3 regions of the Streptomyces sp. C11-1 genome follow, and region 2 is predicted to be linked to each of the others. Evidence: riboswitches for the same ligand, from Rfam matches in the RefSeq annotation. Region 2 holds a riboswitch; each other region holds the start of a gene.
The links. Region 2 has a riboswitch for cyclic di-AMP ahead of RI138_RS20630 (C40 family peptidase). Riboswitches for the same ligand answer to the same signal wherever they lie in the genome.
Positions count from the first base shown of each region.

Region 1: another riboswitch for cyclic di-AMP. It lies ahead of RI138_RS26240 (M23 family metallopeptidase); the one in region 2 lies ahead of RI138_RS20630 (C40 family peptidase).
Region 3: another riboswitch for cyclic di-AMP. It lies ahead of RI138_RS17450 (M23 family metallopeptidase); the one in region 2 lies ahead of RI138_RS20630 (C40 family peptidase).

Region 1 covers NZ_CP134500.1:5,931,485-5,938,862, reverse strand. The annotation lists gene RI138_RS26255 (bifunctional acetate--CoA ligase family protein/GNAT family N-acetyltransferase) at 1-1,551, opposite strand, end outside; gene RI138_RS26250 (HPr family phosphocarrier protein) at 1,725-2,006, shown strand; gene RI138_RS26245 (GntR family transcriptional regulator) at 2,186-2,893, opposite strand; gene RI138_RS26240 (M23 family metallopeptidase) at 3,115-3,930, opposite strand; cyclic di-AMP (ydaO/yuaA leader) riboswitch at 3,943-4,109, opposite strand; gene RI138_RS26235 (M16 family metallopeptidase) at 4,331-5,701, opposite strand; gene RI138_RS26230 (M16 family metallopeptidase) at 5,728-7,092, opposite strand; gene RI138_RS26225 (DNA gyrase/topoisomerase IV subunit A) at 7,359-7,378, shown strand, end outside.
Region 2 covers NZ_CP134500.1:4,599,973-4,607,350, forward strand. The annotation lists gene RI138_RS20605 (PspC domain-containing protein) at 1-295, shown strand, start outside; gene RI138_RS20610 (LuxR C-terminal-related transcriptional regulator) at 292-987, shown strand; gene RI138_RS20615 (C40 family peptidase) at 1,010-2,089, opposite strand; gene RI138_RS20620 (hypothetical protein) at 2,342-2,695, shown strand; gene RI138_RS20625 (hypothetical protein) at 2,749-3,360, shown strand; gene RI138_RS20630 (C40 family peptidase) at 3,475-4,665, opposite strand; cyclic di-AMP (ydaO/yuaA leader) riboswitch at 4,664-4,832, opposite strand; gene pcrA (DNA helicase PcrA) at 5,091-7,378, shown strand, end outside.
Region 3 covers NZ_CP134500.1:3,948,577-3,955,954, forward strand. The annotation lists gene RI138_RS17445 (PP2C family protein-serine/threonine phosphatase) at 1-787, shown strand, start outside; cyclic di-AMP (ydaO/yuaA leader) riboswitch at 997-1,148, shown strand; gene RI138_RS17450 (M23 family metallopeptidase) at 1,161-2,195, shown strand; gene RI138_RS17455 (PrsW family intramembrane metalloprotease) at 2,248-3,717, opposite strand; gene trmB (tRNA (guanosine(46)-N7)-methyltransferase TrmB) at 3,804-4,772, opposite strand; gene lhgO (L-2-hydroxyglutarate oxidase) at 4,765-6,021, opposite strand; gene RI138_RS17470 (sporulation protein) at 6,193-7,378, opposite strand, start outside.

The DNA of each region.
Region 1 (7,378 bases), 1.3 Mb from region 2:
GGAGTTGCCGAGGATCGCGACCCGGGGGCCCGCCGGGAGCGGCTGGTCGGCCAGGAGGAGTCCGGCATCCACCATCTCGGTCACGGTGTCGACCCGGATCACGCCCGCCTGCCGCATCAGGGCGGAGACCGTGGTGTCGGGGATGCGGCTGACGGGGACGGCGTGGCCGGGCGGGCTGGTGCCGCTGTGCCGGGCGCCCTTCACGACGACGACGGGCTTCACGGCGGCGGTGCGGCGGGCGAGGCGGGTGAACTTGCGGGGGTTGCCGAGCGATTCGAGGTAGAGCAGGGCTACGTCGGTGTCCGGGTCCTCGAAGAAGTACTGGAGGAAGTCGTTGCCGGAGACATCGGCCCGGTTGCCCGCCGAGATGAACGAGGACAGCCCGGCGCCGCGCCGGTGGAGGCCGGAGAGCAGGGCGATGCCGATCGCCCCGGACTGGGTGAACAGGCCGATCCGGCCGCGGGCGGGCGACTCGGGGGCGAGGGAGGCGTTGAGCCGGACGGTCTCGGCGGTGTTGATGATGCCGAAGGCGTTCGGGCCGATGATCCGCATGCCGTACGAGCGGGCCTGGCGGACCAGTTCGCGCTGGAGCTCACGGCCCTCGGAGCCGCGTTCGGCGTACCCGGCGGAGAGGACGACGAGCCCCTGGACGCCGTGCTCCCCGCAGTCGGCGACGGCCTCGGGGACCCGGTGGGCGGGGACGGCGATGACCGCGAGGTCGACCTGCTCGTCGATCTCGCCGATCGAGCGGCGGGCGGGGACCCCGTCGAGGGTGGTCAGGCCCTCGTCGAAGGCCCGGTTCACCGCGTACGTACGGCCGGTGAAGCCGGAGGCGAGGAGGTTGCGCAGGACGGTGCGGCCCACCCCGCCGGTGGTGCGCCCGGTACCGATGACCGCGACGGACCCGGGGTCGAGCAGGCGCTGGACCGAGCGGGCCTCGGCGCGCTGTTCGCGGCCGCGCTGGACGGCGAGGGACTTCTCGGTGGGTTCGAGGTCGAGGGTGAGGTGGACGGAGCCGTCCTCGAAGCTGCGGCGCTGGGTGTATCCGGCGTCCCGGAACACCTTGATCATTTTGTTGTTGGCGGGGAGCACCTCGGCGGCGAAACGCCGGATGCCGCGTTCGCGGGCGACCGCGGCGATGTGTTCGAGCAGGGCGGAGGCGACGCCGCGGCCCTGGTGGGCGTCCTGGACGAGGAAGGCGACCTCGGCCTCGTCGGCGGGGGCGGAGGCGGGGCGGCCCCGGTCGTCGATGCGGTCGAAGCGGACCGTGCCGATGAACTCGCCGCCGATCGTGACGGCCAGTCCCACCCGGTCGACGTAGTCGTGATGGGTGAAGCGGTGCACATCCCGGTCGGATAGCCGGGGATACGGGGCGAAGAACCGGTAGTACTTCGACTCGTCGGACACCTGCTCGTAGAAGCTGACAAGTCGCTCGGCGTCGTCCGTGGTGATCGGCCTGATGCGCGCGGTGCCACCGTCGCGGAGCACCACGTCCGCTTCCCAGTGGTCGGGGTACGCGTGATGCGGACTCTGCTCCGGCGTGGGCTGCATGGACAAAGCCTACGGCGGGCATCCCGGTCGCGGAGGGATCGGTGCCGGGGCAGTCTGATGAGGCCCGGCCGAGGGCGGCCGGGGCGCGGTGACCGGACGGGAGGCCGGGCACAGCACTGCGCACCGCATGAGAGACTGGTCTAGACAACCGTTGATATGTGAAGGGCAGAACCATGGCTGAGCGCCGCGTAAACGTCGGTTGGGCCGAGGGCCTGCACGCCCGCCCCGCTTCCATCTTCGTCCGTGCCGCCACGGCGTCCGGCGTCCCGGTGACGATCGCCAAGGCCGACAGCAGCCCGGTGAACGCCGCCTCCATGCTCGCCGTGCTCGGTCTGGGTGCGCAGGGCGGCGAGGAGATCGTCCTCGCGTCCGACGCGGATGACGCCGAGGCCGCTCTGGACCGGCTGGCGAAGCTGGTCGCCGAGGGGCTGGAAGAGCTTCCCGAGACCGTCTGACCCGTCCCGCCCGCCCCACGGGCGATCCGTCCGCCCCCACCGGACGGAAATACGTGAGAGCCGCGACCCCTTGCCGGGGCTGCGGCTCTTTCGCTTTCCGGAGATATCCGCGCACCGTGAATTCGGGCAGCACGAATACCGCCCTCCGTAATTACTCCCCTTTGTATACGGCGCGATTGTTAATGACGGGCACTCGCGATGTTTACGCCAGGTTGCGAAGTGCTCACCCGGGACCCGGCGGAGGCGCGGCGCCCGGGCCGGTCCGGGCGGCGGAGCCGGTGGGCCGCCGCCGCGCGTTCCGCATGCTGGGCGGTGAGCGCCCTGGCCCGCTCGGCGTCGCCCCGTGCCACGGCGTCCACGATGGCGCCGTGCTCGGCCCAGGAGTCGGCCGGGCGGACCGGCTGTTCGACCGCGTACATCCAGGCGGTCTTGTGCCGGAGCTGGGTGAGCAGCGCGATCAGGCCTGGGCTGCCGGAGGCCTGGGCGAGGGTCTCGTGGAACCAGCCGCCCAGCGAGCGCAGATCCTCGCCCTCGCCCCGGCGGGCCCGCTCCTGACCGAGTCTCACCAGCCCGCGGAGCACCTTGAGGTGGGCGTCCGTACGGCGCTGGGCGGCGCGCGCGGCACCCAGCGGCTCCAGGAGCATCCGCACCTCCAGCAGGTCTGCCGCCTCCTGCTCGGTGGGCTCGGCGACACAGGCGCCGGCGTGTCTGCGGGTGACGACGAAGCCCTCGGACTCCAGGGTGCGCAGCGCCTCGCGGACCGGGACGCGGGAGACCCCGTACCGCCGGGCCAGCAGCTCCTCGGTGAGGCGGCTGCCGCGCTCGTAGACACCGGAGACGATGTCGTCACGGATTGCCGTGCATACCGAATGCGCGGGAATGCGCATGTCCGAACCTCCGCCTTAATCCCCGCGAAACGCGGCCGCCCGACGTCTGTTCCGTGACTCTATTGCAATCCGCCGGAATTTCCGACGGCAGGCCGGAATCCATGGATATCCACTGGCCGAAGAAGGCCTGTTGCACAACCCGGTACGAGGGATTCCGCCGGAATTGCCGAAGGCCCCGGCGGGGAGCCGGGGCCTTCGGGAAGCGGGGTGCGCGGGTGGGGTCAGACGTTCAGACCGTGGGAGCGCAGGTAGCCGACGGGGTCCATGTCGGAGCCGTAGTCGGGGGTGGTCCGGGCCTCGAAGTGCAGGTGCGGGCCGGTGGAGTTGCCGGTGGAGCCGGACAGGCCGATCTGCTGACCGGAGGCGACGCTCTGGCCGACGGAGACGCCGATCGAGGAGAGGTGGCCGTACTGGGTGTACGTGCCGTCCGCCATCCGGAGCACGATGTTGTTGCCGTACGCACCGCCCCAGCCGGCCTCGACGACCGTGCCGGCGCCGACCGCGACGACGGAGCTGCCGGAGGGGGCCATGAAGTCCACGCCGGAGTGGCTGCCGGATGACCAGAGCGAACCGCCCGCCTTGTAGCCGGTGGTGACGTGGGATCCGGCGACCGGGAGGTGGAAGGCGTTCAGGCGGGCGCGCTCGGCGGCGCGGGCGGCGCGGGCCTTCTCCTCGCGGATCTCCTTGGCGCGGGCCTCGGCCTTGCGCTCGGCCTCCGCCTTCGCCTTGGCCTTGGCGGCCTCGGCCTTGGCTTCGGCGGCGGCCTTGGCCTTCGCCTTGGCGATCGCTTCGGCCTGCTGCTGCTGCGCCTCCGCCTGGGCGTCGATCTGCTCGGCGAGGGTGGCGTCGAGGGCGATGGTCTGGGTGAGGCCGGTGTCGACGACCTTGGGCGCCTCGGCGTCCGCGGCGAGGGCCGGAGAGGCCAGCGAGCCGAGGACTCCGGTGGTGGTCAGAGCCGCGATTCCGGCGGCCTGGGCGCTCCGGCGCGTGAGGCGGCTCGGGGCACGGTGCTTCCCGGTGGCACGGGTGAACGCCATGAAGAGGCTGATCCTTTCCTTCCCTCTCGCCTACCGGGTTAGCTGACGGGTTCGGAGCAGGAAGGTCTCCTACGGATCGCCGCGCCGGGTGTGGCGCGGATCTCCGATTCACCCCAGGGACTGCGTGGGTCCCCGGCTCCCCAGGCTCGCGCCTGACGGGGACTCGGCGATCGCTGCCCGGCGCCGCGGATGCGGCATACGGGTGACGGACAGCGGAGCCGACGCTAAGCGGGCCGCCTTCCCATCACCAAACGGACAAGGGGATTTGTCGCACATCCCACAGGGCAGACAGGCAACTTATCCACCAAAGTTGATGAACTGCCCTAATCGGGCAAAAGGGAGGACCCCGACGAACTATTGTTCGCCGAGGTCCTGTTTGCCCCGTTACAGTGCGCTTGCGTCAGCCGGTGACGACGGACACCTCTCCGATGCCGAGCGCCTTTACGGGCTCCGCGATCTGAGCGGCATCCCCCACCAGGACCGTGACCAGCCGGTCCACCGGGAAGGCGTTGACGACGGCGGCGGTCGCCTCCACCGTGCCCGTCTCGGCGAGCCGGGCGTAGAGGTGGGCCTGATAGTCGTCGGGGAGGTGCTGCTCGACCTGGTCGGCCAGGGTGCTCGCGACGGAGGCGGCGGTCTCGAACTTCAGCGGGGCGACGCCCACCAGGTTCTGCACGGCCGTCTCGCGCTCGGCGTCGGTCAGCCCCTCGGCGGCCAGCGTCCGCAGGACCTTCCAGAGGTCCTCCAGCGCCGGTCCGGTGGACTCGGTGTCCACCGAGCCGCTGATCGCGAGCATGGCCGCGCCGCCCGAGTCGGGGCCGCTGGAGCGCAGCACCTGGGCGAAGGCGCGCACACCGTAGGTGTAGCCCTTCTCCTCGCGCAGGACCCGGTCCAGCCGGGAGGTGAGGGTCCCGCCCAGGCAGTACGTGCCGAGCACCTGTGCGGGCCACACGCTCTCGTGCCGGTCGGCGCCGATCCGGCCGATCAGCAGCTGGGTCTGGACCGCGCCGGGGCGGTCCACGATGACCACACGGCCGGTGTCGTCCGCGGTGATCGGCGGGACCGGGCGGGCCTGGCCCGCGTTGCCCGACCAGTCGCCGAGGGTGTCGGCCAGCAGCTCGTCCAGGTCGATGCCGGTGAGGTCACCGACGATCACGGCGGTCGCGGTCGACGGGCGGACGTGGGCGTCGAAGAAGGCACGCACCGCGGCCGCGTCGATCCGGCGCACCGTCTCCTCGGTGCCCAGACGCGGGCGGGACATCCGGGCGGTGGCCGGGAAGAGCTCCTTGGAGAGCTGCTTGGCAGCGCGCCGGGACGGGTTGGCCTGCTCGTGCGGGATCTCGTCGAGGCGGTTGCCGACGAGGCGCTCGATCTCGCTCTCGGCGAAGGCCGGGGCTCGCAGCGCCTCGGCGACCAGACCGAGGGCCTTGGCCAGCCGGGAGGCCGGGACCTCCAGGGAGACCCGGACACCGGGGTGGTCGGCGTGCGCGTCCAGGGTGGCGCCGCAGCGCTCAAGCTCGGCGGCGAACTCCTCGGCGCTGTGCTTGTCGGTGCCCTCGGACAGCGCCCGCGACATGATCGTGGCCACGCCGTCCAGGCCCTCGGGCTCGGCCTCCAGCGGCGCGTCCAGGAAGATCTCCACGGCGACGACCTGCTGGCCGGGGCGGTGGCAGCGCAGCACGGTCAGCCCGTTGGGCAGGGCGCCTCGCTCGGGTGCGGGAAAGGCCCACGGCCGGGCGGTGCCCGGGGTCGGCTGCGGGTGGTAGTCCATGGCTACTCCAGTCACGGCGGCGTCGCTCACTTGTCCGCCCCCTCGGGTGCTTCGGTGCCTGCCGTGTCCTCGACGGCCCCGTCGTCCTCGGCCGGCTCGATGGGCTCGTAGACCAGCACCGCCCGGTTGTCGGGGCGCAGGGCCGCCCGCGCCGCCTCGCGCACCTCCTCCGCGGTGATGTCCAGGACTCGTCCCACGGCGCTCAGGGCGAGCTGCGGGTCGCCGAACAGGACCGCGTAGCGGCACAGTTCGTCGGCGCGGCCCGCAACCGTCCCCAGGCGGTCCAGCCACTCGCGCTCCAACTGGGCCTGCGCGCGCTCCATTTCCTCCGGGGTGGGCCCCTCGGCGGCGAACCGGGCCAGCTCCTCGTCGACCGCGGCCTCGATCTGCTCCACCTCGACCCCGCCGGAGGTCTTCACATCCAGCCAGCCCAGCGAGGGCGCACCGGCGAGCCGCAGCAGCCCGAAGCCTGCCGCCACCGCCGTACGGTCGCGGCGGACCAGGCGGTTGTGCAGGCGGGAGGACTCGCCGCCGCCGAGCACGGTCAGCGCCAGGTCGGCCGCGTCACAGGCGCGGGTGCCGTCGTGCGGGAGGCGGTAGGCGGCCATCAGCGCACGCGCCGGGACCTCTTCGTGGACCACTTCGCGCAGCTGCTCGCCGATGATCTCGGGCAGGGTGCCGTCGCGCGGCGGCTGCTTGCCGTCGTGGGACGGGATGGAGCCGAAGTACTTCTCGACCCAGGCGAGGGTCTGCTCGGGGTCGATGTCCCCGACGATGGAGAGCACCGCGTTATTGGGCGCGTAATACGTACGGAAGAACGCGCGGGCGTCCTCCAGGGTGGCCGCGTCCAGGTCGGCCATGGAGCCGATCGGGGTGTGGTGGTACGGGTGGCCCTCGGGGTAGGCGAGGGCGGTGAGCTTCTCGAACGCGGTGCCGTAGGGCACGTTGTCGTAACGCTGGCGCCGTTCGTTCTTGACGACGTCGCGCTGGTTCTCCATGGACTCCTCGTCGAGCGCGGCGAGGAGGGAGCCCATACGGTCGGCTTCCAGCCAGAGGGCCAGCTCCACCTGGTGGGTGGGCATGGTCTCGAAGTAGTTGGTCCGCTCGAAGCTGGTCGTCCCGTTGAGCGAGCCGCCGGCCCCCTGGACGAGCTCGAAGTGGCCGTTCCCCTTGACCTGGCCCGAGCCCTGGAACATCAGGTGCTCGAAGAGGTGAGCCAGGCCGGTGCGTCCCTTGACCTCGTGGCGTGAGCCGACGTCGTACCAGAGGCAGACCGCGGCGACCGGGGTCAGATGGTCCTCGGAGAGCACCACACGCAGGCCGTTGGCCAGGCGGTGCTCGGTCGCTGTCAAGCCGCCGGAGCCGGCCTGTGCGGTGGCCGTGTGACCCATGGGCATGTACGTCCCTTCGATCGCGATACTGGACTTCCTGACCGGTACTTCCTGCCAGACCTGCCACTCTAAGCAAGCGCACCGGCACCTGGCGAAGTTCCCGTTCCGCGGAAGTTTCCGTCGATGGTGCCTCAGGCCGCGCCGCCTCGGACCGCTTCGGACGGGTCGAGGTCCGCGTTGTCGGTGCGGCGGTCCACAATGGTCCGCATCAGTACCCCAGGTTGTCCGATCAGAATCCGTGTATCCGAGAAGGAGTCGCAGCCGCGATGGCCCGCCGTAGCATGAA
Region 2 (7,378 bases):
CGAGAAGCTGAGCGCGCAGATGCAGGCCGCGCGCGAGGCGATGGTGAATGCCGCCAAGTACGGTGGCGAGGGCGGCGCCGTGCAGGTCTTCGCGGAGGTCGAGGGCCGTACGGTCTTCGTGTCCGTACGGGACCGGGGTCCGGGCTTCGACCTGGACGAGGTTCCCGGGGACCGCATGGGCGTACGAGAATCAATCATCGGCCGGATGCAGCGCAACGGCGGCAGCGCCCGGCTGCGTTCGGTGCCCGGCGGGGGCACCGAGGTCGAGCTGGAGATGGAGAGGGCGAGCGAATGACCGAGAACACCGAAGCCACCGGGGGCCCGGAGCGGCGGGTACGGGTCGTGCTCGTCGACGACCACCGGATGTTCCGCACCGGGGTGCAGGCCGAGATCGGCCGCACCGAGGAGACCGGCGTCGAGGTGGTCGGTGAGGCCGCCGACGTCGACCAGGCGGTCACCGTCATCACCGCGACCCGCCCCGAGGTCGTCCTCCTCGACGTCCACCTCCCGGGCGGCGGCGGCGTCGAGGTGCTGCGTCGCTGCGCCCCCCTGATGAGCGCCGCCGAGGACCCGGTCCGCTTCCTCGCCCTGTCCGTCTCGGACGCCGCGGAGGACGTCATCGGGGTCATCCGGGGCGGGGCGCGGGGCTACGTCACCAAGACGATCACCGGCACCGACCTGGTCGACTCCGTCTTCCGGGTCCAGGAGGGCGACGCGGTCTTCTCGCCCCGCCTGGCCGGTTTCGTCCTGGACGCCTTCGCCTCCACGGACGCCCCGCCGGTCGACGAGGACCTGGACCGCCTCACCCAGCGCGAGCGCGAGGTGCTGCGGCTGATCGCGCGCGGCTACGCGTACAAGGAGATCGCCAAGCAGCTGTTCATCTCGGTGAAGACGGTCGAGTCGCATGTCTCGGCGGTGCTCCGCAAGCTCCAGCTCTCCAACCGGCACGAGCTGACGAGGTGGGCGACGGCGCGACGCCTGGTCTGAGGCGCCGCTGCCTGTTACGGGCTTACGCCACCCGGGTCGCGCCCGCGAACGGCATCTGGTCGATGGGCGCGATGCGGACCGGGGCGCCGGGGCGCGGGGCGTGGATCATGCGGCCGCCGCCGATGTAGAGGCCGACATGGCTGATCCCGGAGTAGAAGAAGACCAGGTCGCCGGGGGCCAGCTGGGAGCGGGGCACTCGCTGTCCGGCGTTGATCTGGGTGTAGGTGGTCCGCGGCAGGCTGACGCCCGCCGCCTTCCACGCCGCCTGGGTCAGGCCCGAGCAGTCGAAGGCGTTCGGGCCGGTCGCGCCCCAGACGTACGGCTTGCCGATCGCGCCGTGGGCGAAGGCGATGGCCCGGGCGGCACGGGAGTTGGGTGCGGCGACGGAGGTGCGGGCGGTGGAGCGGTCGGCGTGGGCGGGGACGCCGCCGTGCCGGGCGTCGGCGGAACGTTCGTACGCGGCGCGCTCGTCCGCGGTCAGGGTGTCCAGGAGCCTGCGGGCGTCGGCCAGTTTGGTGCGGATCGCGGTGCGGTGTTCGTGCAGTTCGGCGCGGCGGGCGGCGAGCCGCTCGGCCTCCCGGTCGGCGCGGGCCTTCACCTGGGAGATCTGGGAGATCTGCCGCCGGATGCCGTTGAGCACACCCCGCCGGCGGTCGCCCGCCCGGTCGAGGAAGGCCGCACGCTCCAGGTAGGCGTCGGGGTCGGAGGAGAGCGCCAGCTGTACGGCCGGGTCGAGCGTTCCGCTGCGGTACTGGGCGGTCGCCAGCGAACCGAGCGCGTTGCGGGCGGTGTTGAGGCGGCCGGTGCGGCGGGCCGCCTCGTCGGTGAGGGCGTCCAGGCTGCGGGTGGCGGCAGCCGCCTTCTCCTTCGCCCCGTTGTACTTCTCGGTGGCGACCTCGGCGTCGTGGTACAGCCGGTCGACCTTGGCCCGGACCTGGGTGGCGGTGGGGGCCGCCGGTTCGGCGGGGGCGGCCCCGGCCCCGGTGACCGATCCGGCGGTTGCGGCCCCGGCGAGCGCCAGGGTGGCCGCGGTGCGGGCAGCAGGGCCGGTGAGCGGGCGCTGCTTGGGTTTTCGGTGAGCTGACCTGCGGTGCGCTGCCACGGGGGCGGCATCCTTCCTGTCGGCTGCCCGCCGGGGGATGCCGACGGGGTCCGGGATGGACGCTAATCCGGGCGCGGAGAAAAGAGTCGGCATGACAGCTATTGCCCTGATGTGACGTTTCTTCGTTCACGGATGATCAGGGCCATTCAAGATGATCAGGTTCAGTCCATCGGGATCACTCATGGGGAAGTACGCAAGGAAGGTTCGCCTCACTGAAAGGTGAAACCTTCGCCATGGCTAGGCTCCGGAGCCATGGACGTACTCATCAAGGTCTTCGTCGCCCTGCACATCATCGGCATCGCCTCCCTGCTGGGCGGTTTCCTGACGCAGATGAAGGCCATGGGGGCGGGCGCCGCCCGCTTCACCCCCGCCATGCTGCACGGCGCGCTGACCATGCTTGTCACCGGCATGGTTCTGGTCGGCCTCAACCAGGCAGACGACCAGGCCGTGAACAACGTCAAGATCGGCATCAAGCTCGCCCTGCTGGTCGTGATCCTCGCCCTGGTCTACGTCAAGCGGGACGACGAGACGGTCGACAAGGGCGCGTTCGCGGCGGTCGGCGGGCTGACTGCCGCCAACGTCTTCATCGCCACGATCTGGACCTGAGCCTGAGCATCCCCGCTCGAAACGAGCGCGCCCCTGGGCGGGATGCTGTGTCCATGCCCATACACATTCCCTTCAGACGTTCCGCCGCCGCCGCTGTCCTCGTCGCCGCCACACTGACGGCGTGCGGGACCCAACAGGGCGGCGAGGTGCGATCGGCCGCATCGGCCGCCGCGTCCTCCGCGAGCCCCCAGCCCTCCTTCAGCCCCCGGCCGCTGTGCGCGCGGTCGGACCGGACGCCCGAGGAGATTCCCGCCTCCTCCGCTCCCGCCCCGGACGAGGGCGGCGACCGCCAGGAGGCGGGTCAGGGCCACCCGGACATGCCCCCCAACTACGCCGACAACCACGCGTACCGCATGGCGGGGAAGCTGACCGAGGAGGCCCGCGCCCGGGGAGAGGCCTCGGCCGAGCTCATCCGGGGCGAGCTGGAACAGGCCATGCGGGAGGGCGACCTCAGCGACGAGCGGCTCAAAAAGGCGCTGAAGAACCTCGGCTGCGGCGAGGAGCACGGCGTCTACGTCGGCCACGGGTTCTACAGCGTCCACACGGGGAACGCCTGCGTCTCCGGAAACGCGTCGCAGGACGGGATCACGAGCAACGTGCACGGGGCCTACATCGAACCCCAGCCCGGAACGGGGCCCTGCGTCAGGAACCAGGGCGGTCACTGACCGGGCCGTCGGGACCGACAGGGGAGCCCGGGTGGTGGCGGCAGCTCCCGGCGCCCTGGCACCCCGGCTCCCGCACCCCGGCACCCCGGGCACCCGGCACCCCGCTTCCCCCTGCTACGCCGGGCGCACGCTCCCGTAGATCGGCATGTAGTAGATCGACTCCTCGCGCACGTTCGCACCCGGCTTCGGGGCGTGGATCATCATCCCGTCGCCCTTGTAGATGCCGACGTGGCTGATGTCGTCGTAGAAGAAGACCAGGTCACCGGGCTGGAGGTCGGAGGTGGCGACCCGGGTGCCGACCTTCACCTGGTCCCAGGTCGTCCGGGGCAGGTCCACGCCCGCCTCGCGCCACGCCGACTGCGTCAGCCCCGAGCAGTCGTACGAGGACGGGCCCGAGGCCCCCCACACGTACGGCTTCCCGATCTGGGCGCGCGCGAAGGCCAGCACCTTCTCCGCCTTGGCGGCGTAACCGCTGCCCGCGCCGGTGCCGGAGTCCGTACCCGTACCCGTACCGGAGCCCGCCCCCGTACCGCCGCCCGACTCCTTCGCGGCCTCCTCGCGGGCCTTCTCCTCGGCCTCGGCCCGCTGCTTCGCCTCGGCGGCCTGCTTGCGGGCCAGCTTCTCCGCCTTCTCCTTGGCCTCGGCCTCCTTCTTGCGCTCCAGCTCAGCCAGCCGCGCCTTCTCCTCGGCGGTCAGCCGGGAGAGCAGGGACCGGGCCTCGGTGAGCTTGGTCTGCACGTCCTTCTTGCTGGCGGCGAGCGTGGCCTGCGTCTCGGTAAGGGTCTCCAGGCTCTTCACCGCCTCCGCGCGCTTCTTCGCCGCCGAGGCCTGCTGCGTACGGAAGTCGACGACGGCCTTCTGCTGGCGTTCCGTCACCCGGCTCATCAGCTGGTTCTGGTCGAAGTACCCCTGCGGGTCGTCCGCCAGGAAGAACGTGGCCGTGGGCGCGATGCCGCCGCTGCGGTACTGCGCCGCCGCATACGCCCCCAGCGCCCGGCGCGCCTCGTTGATCTTCTCGGCCCGCTTCGCCACGTCGGAGAGCAGAGTGTCGACCTTCGTCTGCTGGGCCGCGGAGGCGGCCTTGGCCCGGTTGTACTCCTGGGTCGCGGAGCCCGCCTGCCGGTAGAGGGCGTCGACCTTCTTCTGGACTTCCTCGACGGCGGGCTTGGGCTCGGCGGGCGCGGCCGTCGCGCTCTGCGTGGAGAGCAGGGTGACGGAGGCCAGCGCGGCCGTCGTCAGCCCGACGGCGGGTGTGGCGGTGCGCACTTTCGCGCGCGGCTTGCGATGCGATGCCAAGACCGGCATCTCCTTCCGTGGACCGCCTACCGGGTTAGCTGTCGGGTTCGGACGGGAACGGAAGGCTGTCCTACGGTCCGGACGGGAGAGGTACGGACCGATTCACCCCGGTTCTGCGTGTGGGTCCCCGGTTCCGAACTGCCGCGAGGGCAGGCCGGATTCGGCGGAGGTGTCCGTCAGGCGCGGTTCGCCTCAGGGAGGTACGGATCACCTGACCGAGCACGCTAGCCAACCGGCCCCGCCGCTGGGAAGGACGATGAGCGATATGCCCGATACATTTTCGTGACCTTCGCGGATCAGGCGCCCCGCACCCCCTCCGACCGGGCACTCCTTCACGGAACGTGGACGTCCGCTGTCCGTGTGTGCCGGTGTGAACGGCCCCTTCCGGACTTCGGCGGAAGGTTGTCAGTACGGCCGCCTAGACTCGGGAGGCGATGAGCAGCCTCTTTGACGACAGCTTCCTGACCGGCCTCCAGCCCGCGGAGGACGGCCCTCCGCCGCCCCCCGAGGACCACGCACCCGAAGCGGTGCCGGAGGGACTCTTCGAGGGCGTCTTCGACGCGCCCCCGCCGCCCCGGGACGGGTATTACCGCGACGGTCACCCGCGCCCGGTGATCGACTCCGCCGCGCTGCTCGACGGGCTCAACACCGAACAGCGCGCCGCCGTCGTGCACGCCGGGTCCCCGCTGCTCATCGTCGCCGGGGCCGGCTCCGGCAAGACCCGGGTGCTCACCCACCGCATCGCCCATCTGCTGGCCGAGCGCGGGGTCCACCCCGGGCAGATCCTCGCGATCACTTTCACCAACAAGGCCGCGGGCGAGATGAAGGAGCGCGTCGAGCAGCTCGTCGGCCCGCGCGCCAACGCCATGTGGGTCATGACCTTCCACAGCGCGTGCGTCCGCATCCTGCGCCGCGAGTCCAAGAAGCTCGGCTTCACCTCGTCGTTCTCGATCTACGACGCCGCCGACTCCAAGCGCCTGATGGCCCTGGTCTGCCGCGACCTCGACCTGGACCCCAAGCGCTATCCGCCGAAGTCCTTCACCGCCAAGGTCTCCAACCTCAAGAACGAGCTCATCGACGAGGAGACCTTCGCCGGGCAGGCTGCCGATGGCTTCGAGAAGACCCTCGCCCAGGCGTACACGCTCTACCAGGCCCGTCTGCGCGAGGCCAACGCCCTGGACTTCGACGACATCATCATGACGACGGTCCACCTCCTCCAGGCCTTCCCGGATGTCGCCGAGCACTACCGCCGCCGCTTCCGTCACGTCCTGGTCGACGAGTACCAGGACACCAACCACGCCCAGTACACGCTGGTACGGGAGCTGGTCGGCCCGGCCGGGGAGCACGACGCCCCCGCAGAGCTGTGCGTGGTGGGCGACGCGGACCAGTCGATCTACGCCTTCCGGGGTGCGACCATCCGCAACATCCTCCAGTTCGAGGAGGACTACCCGGACGCGACGACGATCCTCCTGGAGCAGAACTACCGCTCCACGCAGACGATCCTCTCCGCCGCCAACGCGGTCATCGAGCGCAACGAGAGCCGCCGCCCCAAGAACCTCTGGACCAACGCCGGCAGCGGCGCCCGCATCACCGGCTATGTCGCGGACACCGAGCACGACGAGGCCCAGTTCGTCGCCGAGGAGATCGACCGCCTCACCGACAAGGGCGATGCCAAGGCGGGCGACGTCGCCGTGTTCTACCGGACCAACGCCCAGTCCCGTGTCTTCGAAGAGATCTTCATCCGCGTCGGCCTGCCCTACAAGGTCGTCGGCGGTGTGCGCTTCTACGAGCGCAAGGAGGTCCGGGACGTCCTGGCCTACCTCCGTGTCCTCGCCAACCCCGAGGACACCGTCCCGCTGCGCCGCATCCTCAACGTGCCCAAGCGCGGCATCGGCGACCGCGCCGAAGCGATGATCGACGCCCTCTCGCTGCGCGAGAAGATCTCCTTCCCGCAGGCGCTGCGCCGCGTCGACGAGGCCTACGGCATGGCCGCCCGCTCGGCCAACGCCGTCAAGCGGTTCAACACGCTGATGGAGGAGCTGCGCACGATCGTCGAGTCCGGCGCCGGCCCAGCCGTCGTGCTGGAAGCGGTCCTGGAGCGCACGGGCTATCTCGCCGAACTCCAGGCATCCACCGACCCGCAGGACGAGACCCGCATCGAGAACCTCCAGGAACTCGCCGCCGTCGCCCTCGAATTCGAGCAGGAGCGAGGCGAGACGGAGGGCGCGGGCACCCTCGCGGAGTTCCTGGAGAAGGTCGCGCTCGTCGCCGACTCCGACCAGATCCCCGACGAGGACGGGGACGGCTCCGGCGTCATCACGCTGATGACCCTGCACACGGCGAAGGGCCTGGAGTTCCCGGTCGTCTTCCTCACCGGCATGGAGGACGGCGTCTTCCCGCACATGCGGGCCCTCGGCCAGACCAAGGAGCTGGAGGAGGAGCGCCGCCTCGCCTACGTCGGCATCACCCGCGCCCGCGAACGCCTCTACCTCACCCGCGCCGCCATGCGCAGTGCCTGGGGCCAGCCGTCGTACAACCCGCCCTCGCGGTTCCTGGAGGAGATCCCGGACGAGCACCTGGACTGGAAGCGCAAGGGCCCGATGGCCGCCCCGGCCGGACCCACCTCGGGCATCACGTCCTCGCTCTCCTCCTCCCGCTCCCGCTCCGGCCCCTCGGGTTTCGCGACCCGGCGCGGTACGGAGAAGCCGGTCGTCACCCTGGT
Region 3 (7,378 bases), 650 kb from region 2:
CGCGATGCGCGCCGTCCTGCCGACACCGGCCGAGCGGATCGGCGGGCTCCAGGTGGCCGCGCGGTACGAGGCGGCCCAGGCGGACGAGTTCGTGGGCGGTGACCTGTTCGCCGTCGCGGACACCCCGTACGGCGTCCGTCTGGTCGTCGGCGACGTGCGCGGCAAGGGGCTGGGTGCCGTCGAGACGGTGGCGGTGATCATCGGGGCGTTCCGGGAGGCCGCCGAGCAGGAGCGGTCCCTGGAGGGCGTCGCCCAGCGGCTGGAGCGGGCGCTGGCGCGGGAGGGGACGCGCCGGTACGGGCTGGATGCCATGGAGGGGTTCATCACCGCGGTACTGGCCGAGATCCCGCCCGGTTCGGCCACCGTGCGGCTGGTCAACCGGGGGCATCCCGAGCCGGTCCTGCTGCACGCGGACGGCGCCCTGGAGGTGCTCGCGCCCTCCGTGCCCGCGCTGCCGCTGGGGATGGACCTGGGGGTGTGGCCGGACCGGTCCGACGAGTGGGCGATGCCCGCCGGCGCCACCCTCCTCGCCTTCACCGACGGCCTGTCCGAGGCCCGGGACGCGAACGGGGTCTTCTACGATCCCGCGGCCCGGCTGCGCGGCCGGATCTTCCCCGGTCCCGAGGAGCTGCTGTCGGCGCTCACCGACGACGTACGGCTGCACACCGGGGGGCGGACCACGGACGACATGGCGCTGCTCGCGGTGGGCCGGCCGGCGGAGGGGCAGCCGGAGCGGCGGACGACGGTGAAGATCGTGGGGCGGGGCGATGACACGGTACGTAACTGAAGCGCGTCGCTCCGCATAACATTTGACGCAACGTCAGAAAGAGGGGTGTGGCTGAGGCGCGGTCAAGTCGCCTGATTTAGCCCACTTCTGCCCTGTAAGTCCCCGTCGAGTTCGTTAATGATTAGCAGGAACAGCTTGGAATCGGGACCGTGTGTCTATTAACGTTCGATAACGCAGCGCGGTCGTCCCAGCCGTCGTCAGGACGGCGCCGCGCGCGAGCGCCGAATCCCGCAAGGGAACCGGGGAACCACCTACATGGGGTGAATCGGACGCCTGCGTCTCGTGAGAGACGGAGGGGCCCGTAGGAGACCTTCCTGCTCCGAACCCGTCAGCTAACCCGGTAGGCGAGAAGGAAGGAAAGGAGTGCGCCCACGTGGCGTCCAACAAGCCTGCCCCTGAGGCCCCGTCACCCTTCAGTGCCGACACCTTCGGTGGCGCGGAGCGGTCCGTGGGGGAGTGGAATCCCACCGAGGAGTCCATCCGGCCCGTGCGCGGCAGGCACCGCGTAGCCAAGCAGCGTGGTCTGGCCCGTAGCTCCACCGTCCTCGGGGTCGGCGTCATAGCGGCCGTCGGAGCGGGGGGCATGGCCACCGCTCAGGACAAGGCACCCGTCTCCATCTCTCTTCCCGATTCCATCGCGGACAACCTTCCCGACGCCAAGTCCCTTCCCGGCGTCGGGTCCTTCATGTCGGACGACGTGGAGGCCGCCCCGGTCGCCGCGGCCGCGCCGCTCACCTCCGCGGGGCTCACCAGCGCCGAGGCCGAGCAGGGCGCCACCGACGCGGGCGAGGCCCTGCGCGCCCGGATCCTCCAGCAGGCCGAGCAGCAGCAGGCCAGCGCGGATGCCGAGGCCAAGGCCGCCGCCGAGAAGGCCGCGGCAGAGAAGGCGGCCGCCGAGGCGAAGAAGCAGCAGGACGAGGCCGAGGCCAAGGCCGCCGCCGAGAAGAAGGCGGCGGAGGAAGCGGCGAAGAAGAAGGCGGAGGCCGAGCGCCTCGCCAAGCTCGCCGCCAGCTACTCCCTGCCCACCTCCTCGTACACGGTCACCTCGACCTACGGCCAGTCCGGCGCGCTCTGGTCCTCCGGTCAGCACACCGGCCTCGACCTCGCCGGGGCGACCGGCACGCCGCTCAAGGCCGTGCACAGCGGCACGATCAAGTCGGCCGGCTGGTCCGGTTCGTACGGCTACCGCACGGTGCTCGAACTGGAGGACGGCACCGAGATCTGGTACGCCCACCAGTCCTCGATCGACGTCTCGGCCGGCCAGAAGGTCACCACCGGCGACACCATCGGCCGCATGGGTGCGACCGGCAACGTGACCGGTGTCCACCTCCACCTGGAGGTTCGTACGGCGGGCGGCTCGGCGATGGACCCGATGGCCTGGCTGAACAGCAAGGGCCTCTCCGTCTGAGCCTCCTCCTCACCCCGGAACCCCGGCAGCCCTGACGCACACCCCCCCGACGTCAGGGCTGCCGGTACTCGTTTCCGTACCCGGGCCCGTAGGCGTGTGCGTACGCGTAGCCGTGCCCCTGCCCGGGCCCGTACGTGTATCCGTGCCCATGCCCGTATCCGGGCGCGTAGCCGTGCCCGGGCGCGTAGCCGTGGCCGGGCGCGTGTCTGTATGCGTACTGCGGGCGGGTCGTCAGGCGGGCGGCCTCGGTGAGGGCCGGTGCCGCGATGTCACGGCGCTGCCAGAGGTGGTGCAGCAGCTCCCGTTCCCGTGCGGCGAAGTCGGGGCCCGCCGCGCCGTGCCGGGCCCGGCGGCGCAGGCCCGCCAGAGACGTCGCGAACGACTCGTACTCCGCGACCGCGCGGGCCGCCGCCCGGCCCCGGAGCCGGTCCCGCTGCCAGTGGCGGGCCAGGTCGCGGGCGATGCCGCGGGCCCGCATCGAGGAGAGCGCGTGCGGTTCGGCGGGGGTGAGCCAGCCCGCCGCCACGTATGCGGGCAGTTCGGCCGCGAGCGTACGCAGCTCCCGCTGGCGCGAATGGATCGCCAGCCAGGTCACCAGGCCGAACGCCGGGACCATGACGATTCCGTACACCGCGTAGAAGCCGTACGGGCCGAAGGACGCCGAGCCGTTCCACAGGGCGTGCAGGCCCATCGCCAGAAGCAGGCCGAGCAGCGGCAGGGCGATCCGGCGGACCCGGTGGCGGCGGGCGCTCACGGCCGCGAAGCCGAAGCCGAGGCCGGTGAGGACGGTGAACAGGGGGTGCGCGAACGGCGACATCACGATCCGTACGAAGAACGTCCCCACCGTCACCGAGGCGAACCCCGAACTGCCCTGGAGCTGGTCCTCGCCGAAGGCGTTGCCCAGATAGAGGATGTTCTCGGTGAACGCGAAGCCCGTCGCGGTGAACCCGGCGACCACGATCCCGTCCACCACCCCGCTGAACTCCCGTCTGCGGAACACGAAGATGAGCAGCACGGCCGCCGCCTTCGCGCTCTCCTCGACGATGGGGGCGATCACCGTCGCCCCCAGGGTGTCGGCGCTCGCCGGGTCGGCCGTCGCGGTGGCTATCCAGCGTGTCGCGAACGAGTTGGCGATGATCGCGACGAGTGCGGCGGCGCACGCGCCCCAGGCGAAGGAGAAGAGCAGATTCCGCCAGGGGCCGGGCTCGACCCGGTCCAGCCAGCGGAACGCCGCCATCAGGAGGGGGACCGGGAGCACCGCCAGGCCGAGACCGACGAGGAAGCCTTCCGGGCCGGTCTGCTCCCGGACCAGGGCCAGGATCACCAGCCCGCACAGCACGAGCGCCAGGATCACGGCCCCGGCGCGGAACGCCTTGCTGCGCCACACCATGCCGACGCGGCGGGGCCGGTATCGCCACTGGCCACGCTCCGGCACGGCGCCCAGCACCTCGTCGAGCCGCTGCTCGTGGAGGACCGGAACGGCCGGCCGTGTCTGCTGATGCTGCACGGAAGGATCGGACACCATTCGACCCTAACGAGGGGCACTGACACCCGGCGATGGCGCATCCGGCCAGGACGTGGCCACATGGCCAACGTGGGCGGTGTGCGTCAGATGCGGGCGAACAGCAGGTCGTGGACGACGTGCCCCTTGTCCAGGCCCTGCCCCTCGAAGCGGGTGAGCGGCCGGAACGCCGGGCGCGGGGCGTATCCGCCGTCCGCCGCGGTGTTCTCGAAGCGGGGGTGCGCGGTGAGCACCTCCAGCATCTGCTCGGCGTACGGCTCCCAGTCCGTCGCGCAGTGGACGATCGCGCCGGGCTTCAGCCGGGGGGCGACCAGATCCAGGAACGCGGGCTGGATCAGCCGCCGCTTGTGGTGCCGGGCCTTGGGCCACGGGTCGGGGAAGTAGACCCGCAGGCCGTCGAGGCACTCGGGGGCCAGCATCTCGCGCAGCAGGATGACCGCGTCACCGTTGGCCACCCGTACGTTGGTCGAGCCCGCCTTGTCCGCGAGGCCCAGCAGGTTGCCCTGGCCCGGGGTGTGGACGTCGACGGCGAGGATGCCGGTGCCCGGGTCGTCTGCCGCCATCTGCGCGGTGGCCTCGCCCATGCCGAAGCCGATCTCCAGGACGACGGGCAGCCCGTCGAACAGCTCGTCCAGGTCGAGGACGCGCTTGCCGTCGATGTCCAGGCCCCACTTGGGCCACAGCCGCTCCAGGGCGTCCTGCTGGCCGGTCGTGACCCGGCTTCGGCGCGGCTGGAAGCTGCGGATCCGGCGCTCGTGGTGCGAGCCGGCGGGGTCGGCTGCGGGGCCGCCGGGGAAGCGGGGCTCCTGGCGGAGCCTGCGCTGCCGCTCGAAGGAGGCCTCCCGCAGCGCGGCCGCTTCGTCGGCGGTCACCTCGTCGGCCGCGGCTTCGGCCTCGGTGGCCACCATGTCGGCCGCAGCTTCGGCCTCGGTGGCTGCCACGTCGGCTGCCGTGGAGCCGGTCGCGGGCGCGGTGACGGCGGGCGCGTGCTCGGGCGTCGCGGCCGTGGCTTCGGCGGGCGCACCGGGGGCGGGGTTCAGGGGCTGCTCAGACACAATGCCCCGATTCTACGGCGGGCGGCTTCCACCCCGTTTCCCGTGCCCGGCGCAGCGCCCGCCGCGCGACCTCCCGTCCGATGGGCAGGGACGCCGTCGCCGCCGGTGACGGGGCGTTGAGCACATGGACGGTGTGCGGGGCCTCCCGGATCAGGAAGTCGTCGACCAGCGTGCCGTCCTTCAGTACCGCCTGGGCCCGGACTCCGGCGGGTGACGGGCGCAGGTCCTCCTCGGTCACCGCGGGCAGCAGCCGCTGGACGGCCCGGGTGAAGGCGGACCGGGACAGTGAGCGGTGGACCTCGCCCGCCCCGTAGCGCCAGTGTCTGCGGGCGATCTGCCAGGTGCCGGGCCAGCTCAGCGTGGACAGCAGTTCGCCGGGGCGCACCACGGGCCAGGCATACCCCTCGCGGGCGAGGGCGGGGACGGCGTTCGGGCCGACGTGGACGGAGCCGTCGAAGCCGCGGGTGAGGTGCACGCCGAGGAAGGGGAAGGCCGGGTCGGGCACCGGGTAGACCAGGCCCCGCACCAGCTCGGGGCGGGCCAGCGCGTAGTACTCGCCCCGGAACGGCACGATCCGCACCCCCGGGTCGTCGCCCGCGAGCCGGGCCACCCGGTCGCAGTGGAGTCCCGCGCAGTTGACCAGGACCCGCGCCCGGACGACCAGGCCCTCGGTGGTGCGCACCGCGACGCCCCAGGGGCGGCGGTCTATGGCGGTGACCTCCGCGCCGTACCGCACGAGGCCGCCGGCGGCGGTGACCTCGGTCGCGAAGCGCGCGGCGACGGCAGTGAAGTCGCAGACGCCCGTCGTGCCGACGCGGATCGCCGCGAGGCCCCGCACCTCCGGTTCGTACTCCGCGATCTGCGCCGGGCCCAGCTCCCGCACGGGCAGTCCGTGTTCGCGGCCGCGCTGGACCAGGCCGTGCAGCCGGGGCAGCTCGGAGCGCTCGGTGGCCACGATCAGCTTGCCGGTCACCGCGTGCGCGATGCCGTGCTCCGCGCAGAAGTCCGCCAGCTCGGCGGAGCCGCGGAGCGCGTACCGCGCCTTGAGTGAACCGGGGCGGTAGTAGATGCCGCTGTGGATCACGCCGCTGTTGCGGCCGGTCTGGTGGCGGGCTGGGCCGCTCTCCTTCTCCAGGACCGTCACCCGGGTGCCCGGAGCGGACCGCGTGATCGCATACGCGGTCGACAGACCGACGATCCCGCCGCCGATCACCAGCACATCGCAGTCGTACGCCGCGTGCGTCATCATCACGCCACCTCCCACCCCGATAGTGCACTGACCCACTGACAACGGGCTCAAACCCGTCGTGGGCAGGGCGTGGCGCACACTTCGCCCGGGCCGGTCCCCGGCCGGCATCCCCGCTCGGTCCTGGGCCGACCTGGGGCCGGCCCCAGGCCGATCCGCTCGGTCCCGGGTCGCTCAGCCCTGGGCCACCAGCAGCGGTCGGGCCCGCTCCCGCAGCTCGGCGACGCGGGGCTCGTCCCCGTACGGTTCGAGGCGGTGCAGCAGGTCGCGGACGTACTCCGTGGTGCGGGCCGAGGAGATCCGTCCGGCCACCTCCACCGCGCGGGTGCCCGCCGCGCAGGCCGCGTCCAGGTTGCCCGACTCCAGCTCGGCGACTGCGGAGACGACGAGCCGCAGTCCGTGGCTGCGGACGAACTCCTCGGTCGGCCGGGACAGGGCCTGTTCGGTGAAACGGCGGACCTGGCGTGGGGCCTTCAGGTCCCGGTAGCACTCGGCGGCGTCCGCGGCGAACCGGTCGTAGCCGTAGAAGCCGAGCCAGGAGGGGTCGGAGTCGCCCGCCCTGGACCGTTCCAGCCAGCTCTCGGCGCCCTTGAGCGCGGCCCCCGCGGCCGGTGCGTCGCCGGCCTTCGCATGGGCGCGGGCCTCCACCAGCCGGAAGAAGCTCATCGTGCGGGCGGTGGCGAGTCCCCGGTTGCGCTCCACGGCGGCCTGCGCGAGGTCGACCCCTTCGTCGGCGAAGCCGCGGTAGGTCGCCTGGAGGGACATCGAGGCGAGGACATAGCCGCCGAGCGGGACGTCGGCGGCGGCGCGGGCCAGGCGCAGGGCCTGGATGTAGTAGCGCTGGGCGGCCTCCTGCTGGCCGGTGTCGAAGGCCATCCACCCGGCGAGGCGCGTCAGCTCGGCGGACGCGCCGAACAGGGCCCGGCCGACCTCGTCGGTGTACGAGCCGAGGAGCAGCGGCGCCGCGTCGACGCGTAAGCACTCCGGGACCATGGAGGAACGCCAGTCGCCGCCGCCGTACTTGGAGTCCCAGCGCCGGGCGTCCTGGGCCGCCTCGCGCAGCTTCGTCACATCGCTGTGGCCGACCCGCAGCGGCGAGGCGTCCGCGGACTCCGGGCCGGGCTGTACGGGGACTCCGGGCTGCACAGGGCCCCCGGGCTGTACGGGGACTCCCGCCGCTACGGGGAGCCCCGGCTGTACCGGGACTCCCGGTTGCAGGGGGACTCCCGGCTGTGCGGGAACGGAGCCGGGCGCGGCCGGGGCGCTCCCGGTGTGGAGGATGTGTGCGCCCCGGCTGTCCGGAGCGGCCCCAGGCGCGCGGGAGCCCGGTCCGTGCGGGGCGTCGGGGGCGCCGCCGCGT